Regions from separate parts of the Rhizobium sp. 10N427 genome, predicted to be linked through region 2. Evidence: riboswitches for the same ligand, from Rfam matches in the RefSeq annotation. Region 2 holds a riboswitch; the other holds the start of a gene.
What was found. Region 2 has a riboswitch for S-adenosylmethionine ahead of AC1DIJ_RS09835 (O-succinylhomoserine sulfhydrylase). Riboswitches for the same ligand answer to the same signal wherever they lie in the genome.
Positions count from the first base shown of each region.

Region 1 (7,584 bases), on a different contig from region 2:
GATGGAAGAGGAATGGCTTGAGCTGGAAATGCTGAGGGAGGAGATCGAAGGCTGAGTCTCACGTTTCCTTGATTCGCCGGTGTCCCGGTGCGGCTCTAGAGTCCGCTCCGGCAGCCGGGGGATATGCCTGCTATCGTGGCGACAAGGAATAGTCATATGTCTCGCAAGCTTTCTTCCGCATTTCTGACGGCGCTCGCCGCCGCAGCCATCAGCTTTTCAGCCGTTCAGTCCAGCCAGGCCGACGATACGCAGCGTGTCCGCATTCGCGGCATCGTCGAGAGCCTCAACGGCGATGTGCTGACCATCAAGACCCGCGACGGAACCGACCAGTCGATCGCCATGCAATCGGGCTTCCGGGTTGGTGGCATCCAGCGGGCGGCCGTCGATGACATCAAGCCGGGCGATTTCGTTGGCGTCGGCTCGATGCCGAAGGGCAGCGGGCCGAATGACGCGCTGCAAGTGATGATCTTCCCGGCATCGATGAAGGGTACCGGCGAGGGCAACCGCCCCTGGGACGCCAAGCCGAATACCGAGATGACCAATGCGACCGTCAGCACCGCCGTCAAGGCGGTCAACGGCAAGACGATCACGCTGACCTATCAGGGCAAGGAAAAGACCATCGCCATCCCTGATGGCACACAGGTCGTCACCATCGCTTCGGCGACCAAGGACGATCTGAAGCCAGGCGCCGCGGTGATCGTCAATGCCGAAAAGGCTGCCGATGGCAGCGTCTCCTCGAAACAGGTCTCGGTCGGTCTCAGCGGCGTTCAGCCGATGTAATTCGCTAGATAACCGGTGCCGCCGCGGGGCGGCCGGTGCCGGTTTTCGGCGGTGGCGGCGGTTCTTCGGTCTTGGAGGCTATCGCTTCCAGATGGAGGACCTTCGGCTTCAGAATCTCCATGTAGATTTCCGAACGGCCGATATAGATCATCGATGTTTCCGGCAGCGCCGTCAGAAGATTGGTCAGCGTCGACTGCCATTCCGGCTCCAAGCCTTCGAGCACTTCGTCGAACACCACCCAGCGCGGGCGAACCAGCAGAAGGCGGGCAAAGCCGATGGCCTTCTGTTCGTCGGCATCCAGAACCTTGTCCCAGCGCGCCCGCGTGTCGAGGCGGCTTATCAGTTGACGCAGCCCGGCTTTCTCCAGAGCTGCCTCGATATCCTCGTTCTTGTAGGAGCCGGCCGGTTCGGGGAAGGAGAGCGCCTCGCGCAGCGTGCCGCCGGGGATATAGGCGACCTGGGGGACGAACAGGATGTCGTCTGAGGGCGGCAGGCCCATCGTGCCGCTGCCGCAGGGCCAGAGGCCGGCCATCGCCTGGAAGAGAAGCTTCCGATTGACGTTGTGATCGCCGTTTATCATCACCTTCTCGCCGGCCTTCAACGTCACATCGGGCTCGTGCAGGCGGAAGCCGCCGCATTGATCGACCTCTTCGCCCAACTTGGCGGCGATGGTGACGTTCTTCATCACAAGCCTGTCCGCGGCGGTGTCTTCGTAGGCGATGACGTTCTTCGGATTGAGCGGTTCATCCATGTGCTCAAGCGCATGGCGGAAATCGGTGACGCGGTTCAGCGTCGCGCGCCATTCGGCGATCGGGCCGAAATTGGCGACATACCAGCGCAGCGCCGTATTGACCTGGTTGAAGGCGCCGACCGACATCATCAGCTCACCGAAGGTCAGGCCGCCGGAGAAATAGGCGGGCGCGGCGACGATGATCGGTATGACGATGACCAGCCAGCCGTAACCGGCCGAAACCCAGGTCAGGTTGGTATTGGCCATGGTCAGCCGCTTGAGCACGGCGAGAACCGTGCTGATATCGGTGTTGATGCGCTGGCGCTCGTTTTCCTCGCCTCTGGCGACGGTAATCGCCGGCATGTTCTCGTTGGCGTGCATCAGCGAGAAGCGGAGTTCGGCTTCCTTGGAGAAGCGCTCGGCGTTGATCGGCACCAGCTTTCTGCCGACGATCTGGCTGAGGATCGACGCCGACGCGGCATAGAAGACGGCGGCCCAGACCATGTAGCCGGGGATGGCGAAGGAATAGGTGCGGAAGTGGAAGACGAAGCCGCTCGACAGCTCCCAGAGCACGCCGATGAAGCTGACGAGCAGGATCGTCGACTGGATGAGGCCGAGAACGAGGCCGGTGGTGCTTTCGGCAAGGTTGCGGGCGTCCTCATGCAGGCGCTGGTCCGGATTGACGCCGATCAGCCCGCTCGAGGCCAGCCGCAGGGCCCGCTTGTGCTTCAGCCATTGATCGACGAGATCGCGGGTCAAGCCCTCGCGCATATAGAGCGCCGTCATCTGGTTCAGCCAGGCCTGGCCGACATTGAGAAGCAGCAGGGACCCGGCGATCAGGCCGAAAATCTGAAGCTGATGGAAGAACTCGCCGACATCGCGCCGTTGCAGCGAATCATAGAACGGCGCGTTCCAGCGGTTGAGAACGACCTGACCGTAGGCCGTCGCCAAGATGACGAACATAAGGATGGCGGCGAGAGACAGGATCTTGCCGCGCACTTTCGAAGCCCAGAAGGCTAAAAACATCAATTTGAGGCGATAGCCGAGGCTGAGATCGTATCCGACCCTATCTTGCCGCTGGCCGACAGCCCCGCCTTTGGCGTCGTCCGTCATCATGCATTCCTGTACAGCATCATCCCTGATTAACATGGTAGCGCGTGCTGTCCATCAACAGATTCTACCAGTCATTAATGCGTGAGTTACCTAGCTCAAAGTGCAGGTTGCGAATCACGATTGATTCGCGGCGCTGTCAGCGCTATCTAGAGGATCGTGGTGATTTGGCCGGCCGGCTTGCAGCCACGTTAAATAAGTCGCTAAAGGGCCGCGTGCGGACCGGTAGCGATTCTTTTTTCGCCACCGGTTTTTTTATTTGCCGGTTGTCCTGTTCGATCGAGTGAATGCAATGCCCATCAAGATTCCTGACACGCTGCCCGCTTTCGAAACCCTCGTTCAGGAGGGTGTGCGGGTGATGACTGAGACAGTGGCTATCCGCCAGGATATCCGCCCGCTTCAGATCGGGCTTCTCAATCTCATGCCGAACAAGATCAAGACCGAAGTGCAGATGGCGCGCCTTGTCGGCGCCTCGCCGCTGCAGGTCGAGTTGTCGCTGGTCAGGGTCGGCAACCACAAGGCCAAGAATACCTCGGAAGACCATCTGCTGGCCTTCTACCAGACCTGGGAAGAGGTGAAGCATCGCAAGTTCGACGGCTTCATCATCACCGGCGCGCCGATCGAGCTGATGCCCTTCGAAGACGTCAACTATTGGAGCGAGATGCAGGACATCTTCGAATGGACGAAGACCAACGTGCATTCGACGATGAATGTCTGCTGGGGTGCGATGGCGGCGATCTATCACTTCCACGGCGTTCCCAAGCATGAGCTGAAGGAGAAGGCATTCGGCGTTTACCGCCACAAGAACCTGAAGCCGTCCTCGGTCTATCTCAACGGTTTCTCGGATAATTTCGAGATTCCGGTGTCGCGCTGGACGGAAGTGCGTCGCGGCGACATCGAGAAGGCGCAGGGTCTCGAGATCCTGATGGAATCAAACGAGATGGGCGTCTGTCTGGTTCAGGAAGAGGCGAGCAAACGCCTCTACATCTTCAACCATGTCGAATACGATTCGACGTCGCTGTCGGACGAATATTTCCGCGACGTGAATGCTGGCGTGCCGATCAAGATGCCGCACAACTACTTCCCGCATAATGATCCGGCGCTGCCGCCGCAAAATCGCTGGCGCAGTCATGCACATCTGCTGTTCGGCAACTGGATCAATGAAATCTATCAGACGACGTCCTACGACCTCAACGAGATCGGCACGAAAATCTGACGGCTTATCAATCTGTTGATGCTATGCCGCTGCCTTTGCCGCAGCGGCATTTCTTTTTTGGCATTGGCAGTTGCGGTTCGCGGCAAATGGGGGCAGTTTCGCTGCCGGATGCGAACAGATTTCAGGACGATGGTATAATGGCGGAAGAGCTCAAGCGGGAAGTTTTCGGAACGACGAAAGACGGAGAAACCGTCTATCGCGTCGAGATCAAAGGCGGCGGTCTGACGGCGAAGATCATGAGCTGGGGCGCTGTCATCCAGGATCTCAGGCTCGACGGTCACGACGCCCCGCTGCTTCTCGGCTTCGACAATTTTGCCGATTATCCGTCCTACTCCTCTTATTTCGGTGCGACGCCCGGGCGCTGCGCCAATCGCATCGGCGGCGGCAAGTTCACGCTCGACGGCAAGGCCTATCAGCTGGAGCTCAACGAAAAGGGAGTCTCACATCTGCATGGTGGCAGCGATAACATTGCCAAGCGCAACTGGACGATCGTCGAGCATGCCGTGGATCGCGTTGTCCTGAAGATCGTCGATCCCGACGGCCGCGCCGGCTATCCGGGCAATTGCACGATCCAGGCCACCTATCGGGTTCACGGTAACGGCGAGTTCTCGATCGTCTATGAATCGACGTCCGACCAGCCGACACTTGCCAATGTCTGCCAGCACGCCTATTTCAATTTGGACGGCCGCGATGACGCGCTTGGCCACGATATCATGATCGCGGCCGATCACTATCTGCCGACCGACGAGCGGCAGATCCCGACCGGGGAACTGCGCCCAGTCGATGGCACGGCTTTCGATTTCCGCGAAATGGCGCCGATGAAGCGTTTTGAAGGTTCGGAACAGGCGCTCTACGATCATAATTTCTGCCTGTCGAAGGAGCGTGTCGCCAAGCGCTCCGTCGTGCTGGCCCGCAGCCTCAATTCCGGCGTGTCGATGGAAGTGCGCACGACCGAACCGGGCGTGCAGTTCTATGCCGGCTTCAAGCTGAATGTCGCCGTGCCAGGTCTCGATGGCCGCAAGTACGGACCGTTCGCCGGCTTCTGCCTGGAGACCCAGGTCTGGCCGGATGCGATCAATCACGAGGGCTTCCCGAATGCCGTTCTGCGGCCGGGCGAGGTTCTGCGGCAGGAAACGGATTACATCTTCACCAAGAACTGACGCGTTCGATTTGATCGCTGGTTTTGCGAACCCTCGTGATCCGTCACGAGGGTTTCTTTTTTGCGGCGTAGATTCAGCTTGAAGACTGGTTCTAAATAGGTTCTAATGTGCGCCTATGGATAGAACCAGTCTGATAGCAGAGCTGAATGCGCGCGGACTGCGCGACGAGGCCTCGACCGGACCGCTCTACAAGCGGCTGGCCCTGGCATTGACCGGTCTCGTCCAGGAAGGGTTGCTGAAGCCCGGCGCTGCGCTTCCCGGTGAGCGCGATCTTGCCGAGGCCCTGAAGCTTGGGCGTGTCACGGTGCGCACCGCCTATCGCGAGCTGATGTCTTCAGGCGCGCTTGAATCACGACACGGCAGCGGTACCTTCGTTTCGGCGCGTGTCGAGCGCATGGAGCAATCGCTCTGGCGGCTCTCGTCTTTCTCGGCCGACATGCGTTCGCGCGGCCGCTCTCCGGCGGCGAAAATCCTCTCCCGGCAAATCAATCAGCCATCGCCGGAAGAAAGCTTCCTGCTGGGGCTCAGCCAGGACGAGCCGGTGTTGCGGCTCGATCGTCTTCGTCTTGCCGATGGTTTGCCGCTGGCGATCGAGCGGGCCGTGGTTCCGGTCAAGTTCGTCGGCGAACAGGCGGGCGGCGAGGGTTCGCTCTATGACGCCCTGGCTGCCAACGGCCACAAGCCGGTGCGGGCGCTGCAGCGGCTGACGGCCGTGACGCTCGACCCATCCTCGGCCGCGATGCTGAACGTCAAGGCCGGTGCGCCGGCCCTGCTGATCGAGCGGATATCCCGCCTCGAAGACCAGCGCGTCGTTGAATATACCCGCTCGCACTATCGTGGCGATGCTTATGATTTCGTTGCAGAATTGAGAATTGGAGATGAAATATGAGTGAGAACCAGTCGCTGATGCTGCAGGAAGCCGGCCAGTCGCCGGAGGTCGTGGCGACCCTGCTCGAAAAGGAAAAGCCGGCCTTTGCCGAAATTGCCAAGCTTTTCTCCTCGGCTCGGCCGAGCGTAGTGACGACGGCGGCGCGCGGGTCTTCCGACCATGCCGCAACCTTCTTCAAGTATCTTTTCGAAATCACCTGCGGCGTTCCGGTGGCTTCCGTCGGTCCGTCGATCGCGTCAGTCTATGGCGCGCCGCTACATCTGAAGGGCGGCATTCACTTCACGGTTTCGCAGTCGGGCGCCAGCCCTGACATCGTTGCCCTGCAGGAAGCCGCGAAGAAGGGCGGGGCGACGACGATCGCCGTCGTCAACGTCACCGACAGCCCGCTCGGCAATCAGGCCGACATCGTGCTTGGCCTCAATGCCGGACCGGAAAAGAGCGTTGCCGCAACGAAATCCTTCATCGCTTCGGTTGCAGCGCTTGCCGGCGTAACGGCTGCGATCGGCGGCAAGACTGATCTACAGGCGGCGCTCCAGAAGCTTCCGGGCGCCCTGTCGGCCACATCGGGCATCGATACGGCCGCGGCAGAGGATGTGCTTTTCAACGCCAGCTCGCTTTATACGGCCGGCCGCGGCCCGGCCTTCGCGATTGCGCTCGAAGCCGCGCTCAAGGCAAAGGAAACGTCGGGCTTGCATGCCGAAGCCTTCTCACTGGCTGAATTGATGCATGGTCCGATGCGTCTGGTTCAGCCGGGTTTCCCGATTGTTGCCTTCGCGCCTGACGATGCGGCATACGCCAACAACGTTCAGGCGCTCGAACGCCTGCAGAAGCTTGGCGCGACGACGGTTCCCTTCTCGACGCAGCCGCTTTCCGGGGTCAACCTGCGTGTTCCCTCGACCGGCAACGGCCTTCTCGATCCGCTGGTTTCGCTGCTCGTCTACTACCGCCTCATCGAGTCGGTCACGCGCCGCAAGGGCTTCGATCCCGACAAGCCGGCAAACCTGCTCAAGGTTACGGAGACCGTCTGATGTCCCGCAAGATCTTCACCGGCGCCCGGATCTTCGACGGCGAGCGCTTTCACGACGAAAGGGCGCTGGTCGTTTCGAACGGACGCGTCGAGACCATCGCGGCACTCAACGATCTCCCCGAAGGCGAGACCGTGGTGCTTGACGGTGGCGTTCTCTCGGCCGGTTTCATCGACGCGCAGGTGAACGGCGGCGGCGGCCGGATGCTGAACGACGAGCCATCGCCGGACTCGATGTACATCATTGCCGACGGCCATCGCCGCTATGGCACGACAGCGCTGCTGCCGACCTTGATCACCGACACGGCTGACGCCACCAAGGCGGCGATCGAGGCCGCCAAGGAAGCGGTCAAGACCAATCGCGGCGTTGCCGGTCTGCATCTCGAAGGTCCGCATCTGGCACCAGCCCGCAAGGGCGCACATCTTGCATCGCTAATGCGTCCGGTCGAAGACGCAGACGTCAAGGCGTTCATTACAGCGCGCGAAGCGATCGGCACGCTGCTCATTACCATGGCGGCTGAACAGGTGAGCGTGAAGCAGGTGCGCGCGCTTGCCGAAGCCGGCGTGATCGTCAGCATCGGACATTCCGATTGCAGCAGCGAGCAGGCGGAAGAGCGTTTCGATGCCGGCGCCCGTGGCGTCACGCATCTCTTTAACGCGATGAGCCAGATGGGG
Region 1 is NZ_JBFTID010000003.1:205,152-212,735, forward strand. It holds gene AC1DIJ_RS08435 (ABC-F family ATP-binding cassette domain-containing protein) at 1-55, shown strand, start outside; gene AC1DIJ_RS08440 (hypothetical protein) at 157-780, shown strand; gene AC1DIJ_RS08445 (ABC transporter ATP-binding protein/permease) at 785-2,623, opposite strand; SAM riboswitch at 2,770-2,847, shown strand; gene metA (homoserine O-acetyltransferase MetA) at 2,913-3,836, shown strand; gene AC1DIJ_RS08455 (aldose epimerase family protein) at 3,974-4,996, shown strand; gene AC1DIJ_RS08460 (GntR family transcriptional regulator) at 5,112-5,885, shown strand; gene AC1DIJ_RS08465 (SIS domain-containing protein) at 5,882-6,913, shown strand; gene nagA (N-acetylglucosamine-6-phosphate deacetylase) at 6,913-7,584, shown strand, end outside.
Region 1: linked by a shared signal. The riboswitch ahead of metA (homoserine O-acetyltransferase MetA) and the one ahead of AC1DIJ_RS09835 (O-succinylhomoserine sulfhydrylase) in region 2 are both predicted to bind S-adenosylmethionine.

Region 2 (7,584 bases):
AAATTTAGTGGATGTCACTGCACCCCGTTGCACGTCGCTACACGCGCGCGAGGCGCAGAACTCAATTATCTCACTGATTTTTATAAGCTTATTGAATGAGGATGGACGTTGCTGGATAAATTGCTCTCAGGTGAATGGAGCGGGTGAAGGGAATCGAACCCTCGTATTCAGCTTGGGAAGCTGCTGCTCTACCATTGAGCTACACCCGCGTGGCCGAAGCCTTCCAACAGATGGGAGGCGGTGTCAAGGCTGTCAGATGCGGAAGTGTTTCGAGAGCTTCAGGCCCTGGGCCTGGTAGTTGGAGCCGAGGCCGGAGCCGTAGAGGCTTTCGGGTTTTTCCAGCATGTGCTCGTAGATGAGGCGGCCAACGATCTGGCCGTCTTCGAGGATGAAGGGGACCTCGTGGCTGCGCACTTCGAGAACGGCGCGGCTGCCGCGACCGCCGGCGGGAGCGTGGCCGAAACCCGGATCGAAGAAGCCGGCGTAGTGGACGCGGAATTCGCCAACCAAGGGGTCGAAGGGCGTCATCTCGGCGGCGTAATGCGGGGGCACGTGCACGGCTTCGCGGGAGACGAGGATGTAGAACTCGTCCGGGTCGAGGATCAGCTCGTTGCGGCCGCGGCTATAGAGCGGCTCCCAGAAATCGAAAATGTCGTGCTGGGCCTTCTTGTCGACATCGACGACGGCGGTGTGGTGCTTGCCGCGATAGCCGATCAGGCCTTCCTTGTCGCCTGCGAGATCGATCGATAGCGCGATACCGCCGCCTGACACGTTCGGCTTGGCGCTGGCAACCAGCGTCTCGCTGTCATGCAGCGCCTGAAGGTCCGGTTCGCCGAGAATGGAATGGCCGACGCGGAAACGGATCTGCGACAGGCGCGAGCCGCGGCGCACGACGATCGGAAAGGTGCGCGGCGAGATTTCGAGATAGAGCGGGCCGGAATAGCCGGCCGGGATCTTGTCGAATTCCTGCGCGTAGTCAGTGATGACGCGGGTGAAGATATCGAGGCGGCCGGTGGAGCTCTTCGGATTGGCGGAGGCCGACATGCCGGCCGGCAGATCCACACGCTCCATCAAGGGAACGATATAGACGCAGCCGGTTTCGAGAACAGCCCCTTCGGAGAGGTCGATGACATGCAGGCTCAGGCGATCGAGCTTGTCCGCGACCAGATGCGAAGGGCCAGGCATGAAGCTGGCGCGCACCCGGAACGCCTTGGCGCCGAGCCGCAGGTCGAGGCTTGCCGGCTGGATCTGGTCACGGTCGAGTTCCCGTTCGGAGATCAGTCGGCCGGTCTCAAACAACGCGGCAATGGCACGGTCGGCCAAAATTCCAGTTTCGCGAGCCATCATGCTCCATCCATAGTTCGTGGCCGACAAAACCAAATACGGGGAATTGACGCAAGCAGCTAACGGCAGTATTGCAGCTTTATCCCGTGGTGATTTGGCCGGTCGGCTTGCAGCCACGTTAAATAAGTGGCTAAAAAGACCGGGTATGAAACCGGTCTGCTTTTGCGGCCGGTTTTTTTGTTTTTGAGGTGATGGCATGAGCAAGTCCTGGCGCCCTGCAACCCAACTCGTTCACGGAGGCACTCTGCGCTCGCAATATGGCGAGATGTCGGAAGCAATCTACTTGACGCAAGGCTTCGTCTACGACACGTCGGAGGCGGCCGAGGCCCGCTTCAAGGGCGAGACCGAAGGCTTCATCTACGCCCGCTACGGCAGCCCCACCAACGACATGTTCGAGAAGCGCATGTGCGCGCTCGAAGGCGCGGAAGATGCGCGCGCCACGGCCTCCGGCATGGCCGCCGTCACAGCTGCAATCCTCTGCCAGCTGAAGGCTGGCGATCATATCGTTGCCGCCCGCGCCCTCTTCGGCTCTTGCCGCTGGGTGGTCGAGACGCTGGCGCCGAAATACGGCATCGACTGCACGCTCGTTGATGGCCGCCATCTGGAAAACTGGGAAAAGGCGATCACGCCGAAGACCAAGGTTTTCTTCCTGGAAAGCCCGACCAACCCGACGCTCGAAATCGTCGATATCGCCGGCGTTGCGAAGCTTGCGAACCAGGTCGGCGCCAAGGTCGTGGTCGACAACGTTTTTGCGACGCCGCTCTTCCAGAAGCCGCTCGAACTCGGCGCTCATATCGTCATCTATTCGGCGACCAAGCATATCGATGGCCAGGGCCGCTGCCTCGGCGGCGTCGTGCTGTCCGACAAGGCGTGGATCGACGAGCACCTGCACGACTACTTCCGCCATACCGGCCCGGCCATGTCGCCGTTCAACGCATGGACGCTCCTGAAGGGCATCGAGACGCTGCCGCTGCGTGTGGCCCAGCAGACCAGGAATGCCGCAAAGATTGCCGATTTCCTGGCTGAGCAGAAGCAGGTTGCACGCCTCATTTATCCCGGCCGCAAGGACCATCCGCAGGCCGATATCATCGCCAAGCAGATGACCGGCGGCTCGACGCTGGTGTGCTTCGAGCTGAAGGGCGGCAAGGACGCGGCCTTCAAGCTGCAGAACGCGCTCGACGTGGTGACGATCTCGAACAATCTCGGCGATACGCGCAGCCTGATCACCCATCCGGCAACGACGACGCACAAGAATCTCTCGGATGAGGCCCGTGCCGAACTCGGCATTTCGGCCGGCACCGTGCGTCTTTCGGCGGGCATCGAAGATACCGACGATCTGCTTGAAGATTTCGCCCAGGCTCTGTCGAAGATCCCGGCTTAAGCAACAGGCCGCCGGACTTGCCGGTCCGGCGGCCCGCCTCACCTAAAGCTTCAGTCAGCTCTGCTTTATTAGAGTCATTAACTTTGAATGTTAGGATTAACAATCAAAACGGCGTGCAATCGCCTGTATTTGGCTGATGATACGGTGGCATTTCTTGACGGAGCCAATGCCGTATAAGATACGAGTAAGATATCCCGACTAAGGTGTAAGGCATGTACCGGGCCCTCACACGCGATATAGAAGTTGTTGTCGAGCCGTTTTATCTGGAGGAGCAATCCGATCCGGACGACGATCGCTATGTCTGGGGATACCGCATCGTCATCAGCAACAATTCCGGCCTGTCAGTCAAACTCGTCAACCGTTACTGGAACATAACGGACCAGAACGGCGTGGTCGACGAGGTGACGGGACCCGGAGTCGTCGGCGAGCAGCCACGGCTGGAGCCCGGCGATACCTATGAATATTCGTCCGGTTGCCCGCTCGATACGCCATCGGGGCTGATGTTCGGCCATTACCAGATGGAAACGGACGAAGGCGAGCTCTTCGATGTCGAGATACCCGCCTTCTCCCTGGATTCACCCGGCCTTCTCAGAGTGCTGAACTGACCGTCATTCGGCCGGCTGCAGCTCTGCCGGCTCGAAACGATAGGTGGTCGAGCAGAATTCACAGGTGACGGCGATCTCGCCGTTCTCCTGGCTGGCCTCGATCTCCTCCGCCGAAAAGCCCTTTAGAACGCCGCCGATTTTTTCACGTGAACAGCTGCAGCGGTCGTAGACCTGTTTGGCCTCGAAAACGCGAACACCGCGCTCATGGAACAGGCGATAGAGAAGCCGCTCGGTTCCGACCAGCGGATCCGTCAGCTCGTCGGCGTCGATGGTCTCGACCATGGCGCGGGCTTCTGCCCAGGCGTCATCTTCCTTCAGACCTTTCGAAATTTCATCGCCGTCTCCGCCATGCAGATCCGGCTGGCGCATGCGCTCGGGCGCTTCCGGCAGGAACTGGGCGACAAGCCCCCCTGCCCGCCAGCGATGCCGCGGCTTGCCGCTGCTGTCGCGGTCGAGAAGTTCGGCAGCCGCCAGACGGACGCGCGTCGGGATCTGTTCGGATTGGCGGAAATAGACGCCGGCAATATCCTCGAGCGAGGTACCGTCGAGTTCGACGATGCCCTGATAGGGCTGGCTGAACTTGCCCTGATCGATGGTGAACGCCAGCACGCCCTTGCCGAGCAGCTGCTCGGGTTCGGTCTGGCCGTCGGCGATCGCCTGATCGAGCAGCGCATGATCGAAACGCGCATAGGCGCGCACGTTCTCCGGTGTCGCAAAATCGGCAACAAGCAGGTCGACAGGGCCATCGCCCTTGGTCTGTACCGTGAACTTGCCTTCGAATTTCAGCGACGTGCCGAGCAGAACCGTCAGGACCACGACTTCGGCCAGAAGCCGGGCGACGGGTGCGGGATAGTGGTGGCGCTCAAGGATGGCGTCGAGCATCGGGCCGAGCTGGACGGCGCGGCCACGCACATCCAGGCCTTCAACCTGAAATGGGACGACGTGATCATCGCCGGCGAAATGAAGCTCGTTGAGAGCGGCGGCTGTGTCTGCCATGGTCTTACTCCTAGTCGTCAGAGCGGCAGACCAAGCTGTCTTCCCGCTCGCGCGGCCACCAAGCCATCAGGCCGGATGTGGCGTCCAATATGGTTCAGATCGCGCCCAGGCACCATGCAAGAATCGATTTCTGCGCATGAAGACGGTTTTCCGCTTCATCGAAGACCACGGATTGCGGGCCATCGATCACATCGTCCGTCACTTCCTCACCACGATGAGCCGGCAGGCAATGCATGAACAATGCATCCTTGCCTGCTTTCGCCATCAAAGCCTGATTGACCTGATAGGGCTGGAAGACGTTGTGACCGCGAGCCCGATGTTCCTGATTCATGGAGACCCAGGTATCGGTTACCACGCAATCGGCGCCTTCGACCGCACGGTCGGCATCATGGCTGAGCATGATTTCGGCGCCCTCATTGCGGGCCCAGTTCAGATAGTGATCCTTCGGCTCGGAACCAAGGGGGACAGCCATGTTCATGCGGTAGCCGAAACGGGCAGCTCCTTCGACCAGCGAATGCAGCACGTTGTTGCCGTCGCCGGTCCAGGCGATCGTCTTGCCCTTGACCGGGCCGCGATGCTCTTCGAAGGTCATGATGTCGGCCATGATCTGGCAGGGATGCGTATCATCCGTCAGCGCATTGATCACCGGTACCGTTGCGTGTTCGGCAAGCTCCAGCATGCGGTGATGCTCGGTGGTGCGGATCATGATCGCGTCGACATAGCGCGACAGAACCTTGGCCGTGTCGCCGATCGTCTCGGCGCGGCCGAGCTGCATCTCGGTGCCCGAGAGGAACAGCGTCTCGCCACCCAGCTGGCGCATGCCGACATCGAAGGAGACGCGCGTCCGTGTGGAAGGCTTTTCGAAGATCATCGCCAGCATCTTGCCGGCCAGCGGCTTGTCGCCCTTGCCTGCTTTGAACGCCTGCTTGCGCAGCATCGCGTCGTCCATGATGACGCGCAGATCGGCAGAGCTCATCGCCGAAAGATCGAGGAAGTGTTTGGGGGAAGCCATGTCGTCCTTACCTGTTTGCCCCGGAAGGCATCTATCCGTTCAAGCCGTCTTCTTGGCCTTCGATGCGCGAATGCTTTCGGCAGCCTGCTCAATGCGGGCAAGACCCTCGCGGGCCTCCTCGGCAGTGACGACCAAAGGCGGCAGCAGGCGCACGACATTGTCACCGGCGGGCACGCCAAGCAGGTGGGCGCCGCGGATGGCAGCCAGGAGTTCAGTCGAGGGAACGGCGGCCTTGATACCGAGCAGCAAGCCCTCGCCGCGGATATCCTCGATCACATCGGGATAGCGGTCCTTGAGCGATGCGAGGCCCTGGCGGAAGACCAGAGCCACATCACGGACATGTTGCAAGAAGCCTTCGGCAAGGACGATGTCGAGCACGGCGCCGCCGACGGCCATGGCCAGCGGATTGCCGCCATAGGTCGAGCCGTGGGTGCCGGCCTTCATGCCGGACGCAGCTTCCGCCGTTGCCAGGCAGGCGCCGAGCGGGAAGCCGCCACCGATGCCCTTGGCGACAGCCATGATGTCAGGGGTCACGCCGGACCACTCATAGGCAAAGAACTTGCCGGTACGGCCGACGCCCGTCTGGACCTCGTCGAGAATGAGCAGCAGGCCCTTCTCGTCGCAGAGCGCGCGCAGCGCCTTCATGAACTCTGTGGTCACCGGGCGAATGCCACCCTCGCCCTGAACCGGCTCGATCAGAATACCTGCGGTCGCATCGGTGATTGCGGCGCGCACAGCGTCGATATCGCCAAAGGGCACCTGGTCGAAGCCAGGGGCCTTGGGGCCGAAACCTTCGAGATACTTCTCTTGCCCGCCGGCAGCGATCGTCGCCAGCGTACGGCCGTGGAAGGCGCCTTCGAAGGTGATGATATGGAAACGCTCGGGATGGCCCTTCGAATACTGATAGCGGCGTGCGGTCTTGATCGCGCATTCCAGGGCTTCCGCGCCGGAATTGGTGAAGAACACCTTGTCGGCGAAAGTCGCCTCCGTCAGCCGCCTGGCGAGCTTTTCCTGCCCGGGGATTTCATAGATGTTGGACAGGTGCCAGACCTTGTCGGCCTGCGCCTTCAGGGTATCCACGACATGCGGATTGCTGTGGCCGACCGAGGTCACGGCAACGCCGGCACCGAAATCCAGATATCGTTCGCCGCTTTCGGTAATCAGCCACACGCCCTCACCTCGCTCGAACCGCAATGGGGCACGAGAATAGGTATCATATAGCGGCGCGGCTTCAGCCATGGCGCGGTCTCCTGTCAGCGTTACGGGCAACCGGACTCCGGCTAAAAACCAGGTCCGAAAAATTAAAAATGCCGCCTTTCGGCGGCGACTGGCACTATTTACTTTTCGCACTGCAATGTCAACAAAACTGCGGCTTTCGTGGCTTCTGAGAGACGCTCAAGCAATGTCGCGTTTTATCAACAGCTAATGTTGCAGAAATGACTCTCAGGGGAAGCAAGTTGGGGAAAACCCCGAATTCGATTCATCCGGATTCCTGCGACTCTTGTCACGGAGTCAGCCTCACACTAGGTTAAAACTCAATTACTAGACTGCATGCGGCGGAACTAGTCACCAAAATTAGTCAAGCGTTTCTTGTGCCGGATTCGTCCGGGGCAAACAGTGAGGGATTCTGCCTTCGCAACGCTTAAACGGCGGAGACACAGGGCATGAACTGGACAGACGAGCGGGTCGAGAAACTCAAGAAACTGTGGTCCGAAGGGCTGAGCGCGAGCCAGATCGCTGCCCAGCTTGGCGGCGTCAGCCGTAACGCCGTTATCGGCAAGGTTCACCGTCTGGCGCTGCCGGGCCGTGCGAAGGCCGGCGGCAACGCCACGGCTGCGCGCGCTCCCAAGCGTACGGCGGCAGCACCCCGCGCCCCAACCTACGCATCGCGTCTGGCGACGACCCGTACGGTCACCCGCCAGCAGGGCGCGACGATGCTGAAGGAAGAGATCGAGATCGACGTCATGGAGGAGATGGAATACCGTCCCGCCAAGAACGTGATCGTCCCGATTTCCCGCCGTCTCGGCCTGACGGAGCTCACCGAGCGCACCTGCAAGTGGCCGGTCGGCGATCCCTTGAAGGACGATTTCCACTTCTGCGGCTGCGAAAGCCCGGATTCTTCGCCTTACTGCACCTACCACCAGCGCCTGGCCTACCAGCCGGTCAACGAGCGCCGCAGGGCAGCAGCCCGGGCAAACTGAGCCGGGTAAGCACAAACGAAAAACGGGCCTCGCGGCCCGTTTTTT
Region 2 is NZ_JBFTID010000004.1:17,685-25,268, forward strand. It holds tRNA gene AC1DIJ_RS09825 (tRNA-Gly) at 136-209, opposite strand; gene AC1DIJ_RS09830 (2'-deoxycytidine 5'-triphosphate deaminase) at 253-1,347, opposite strand; SAM riboswitch at 1,421-1,499, shown strand; gene AC1DIJ_RS09835 (O-succinylhomoserine sulfhydrylase) at 1,541-2,725, shown strand; gene apaG (Co2+/Mg2+ efflux protein ApaG) at 2,938-3,330, shown strand; gene AC1DIJ_RS09845 (Hsp33 family molecular chaperone) at 3,334-4,326, opposite strand; gene argF (ornithine carbamoyltransferase) at 4,421-5,338, opposite strand; gene AC1DIJ_RS09855 (aspartate aminotransferase family protein) at 5,378-6,577, opposite strand; gene AC1DIJ_RS09860 (GcrA family cell cycle regulator) at 7,003-7,539, shown strand.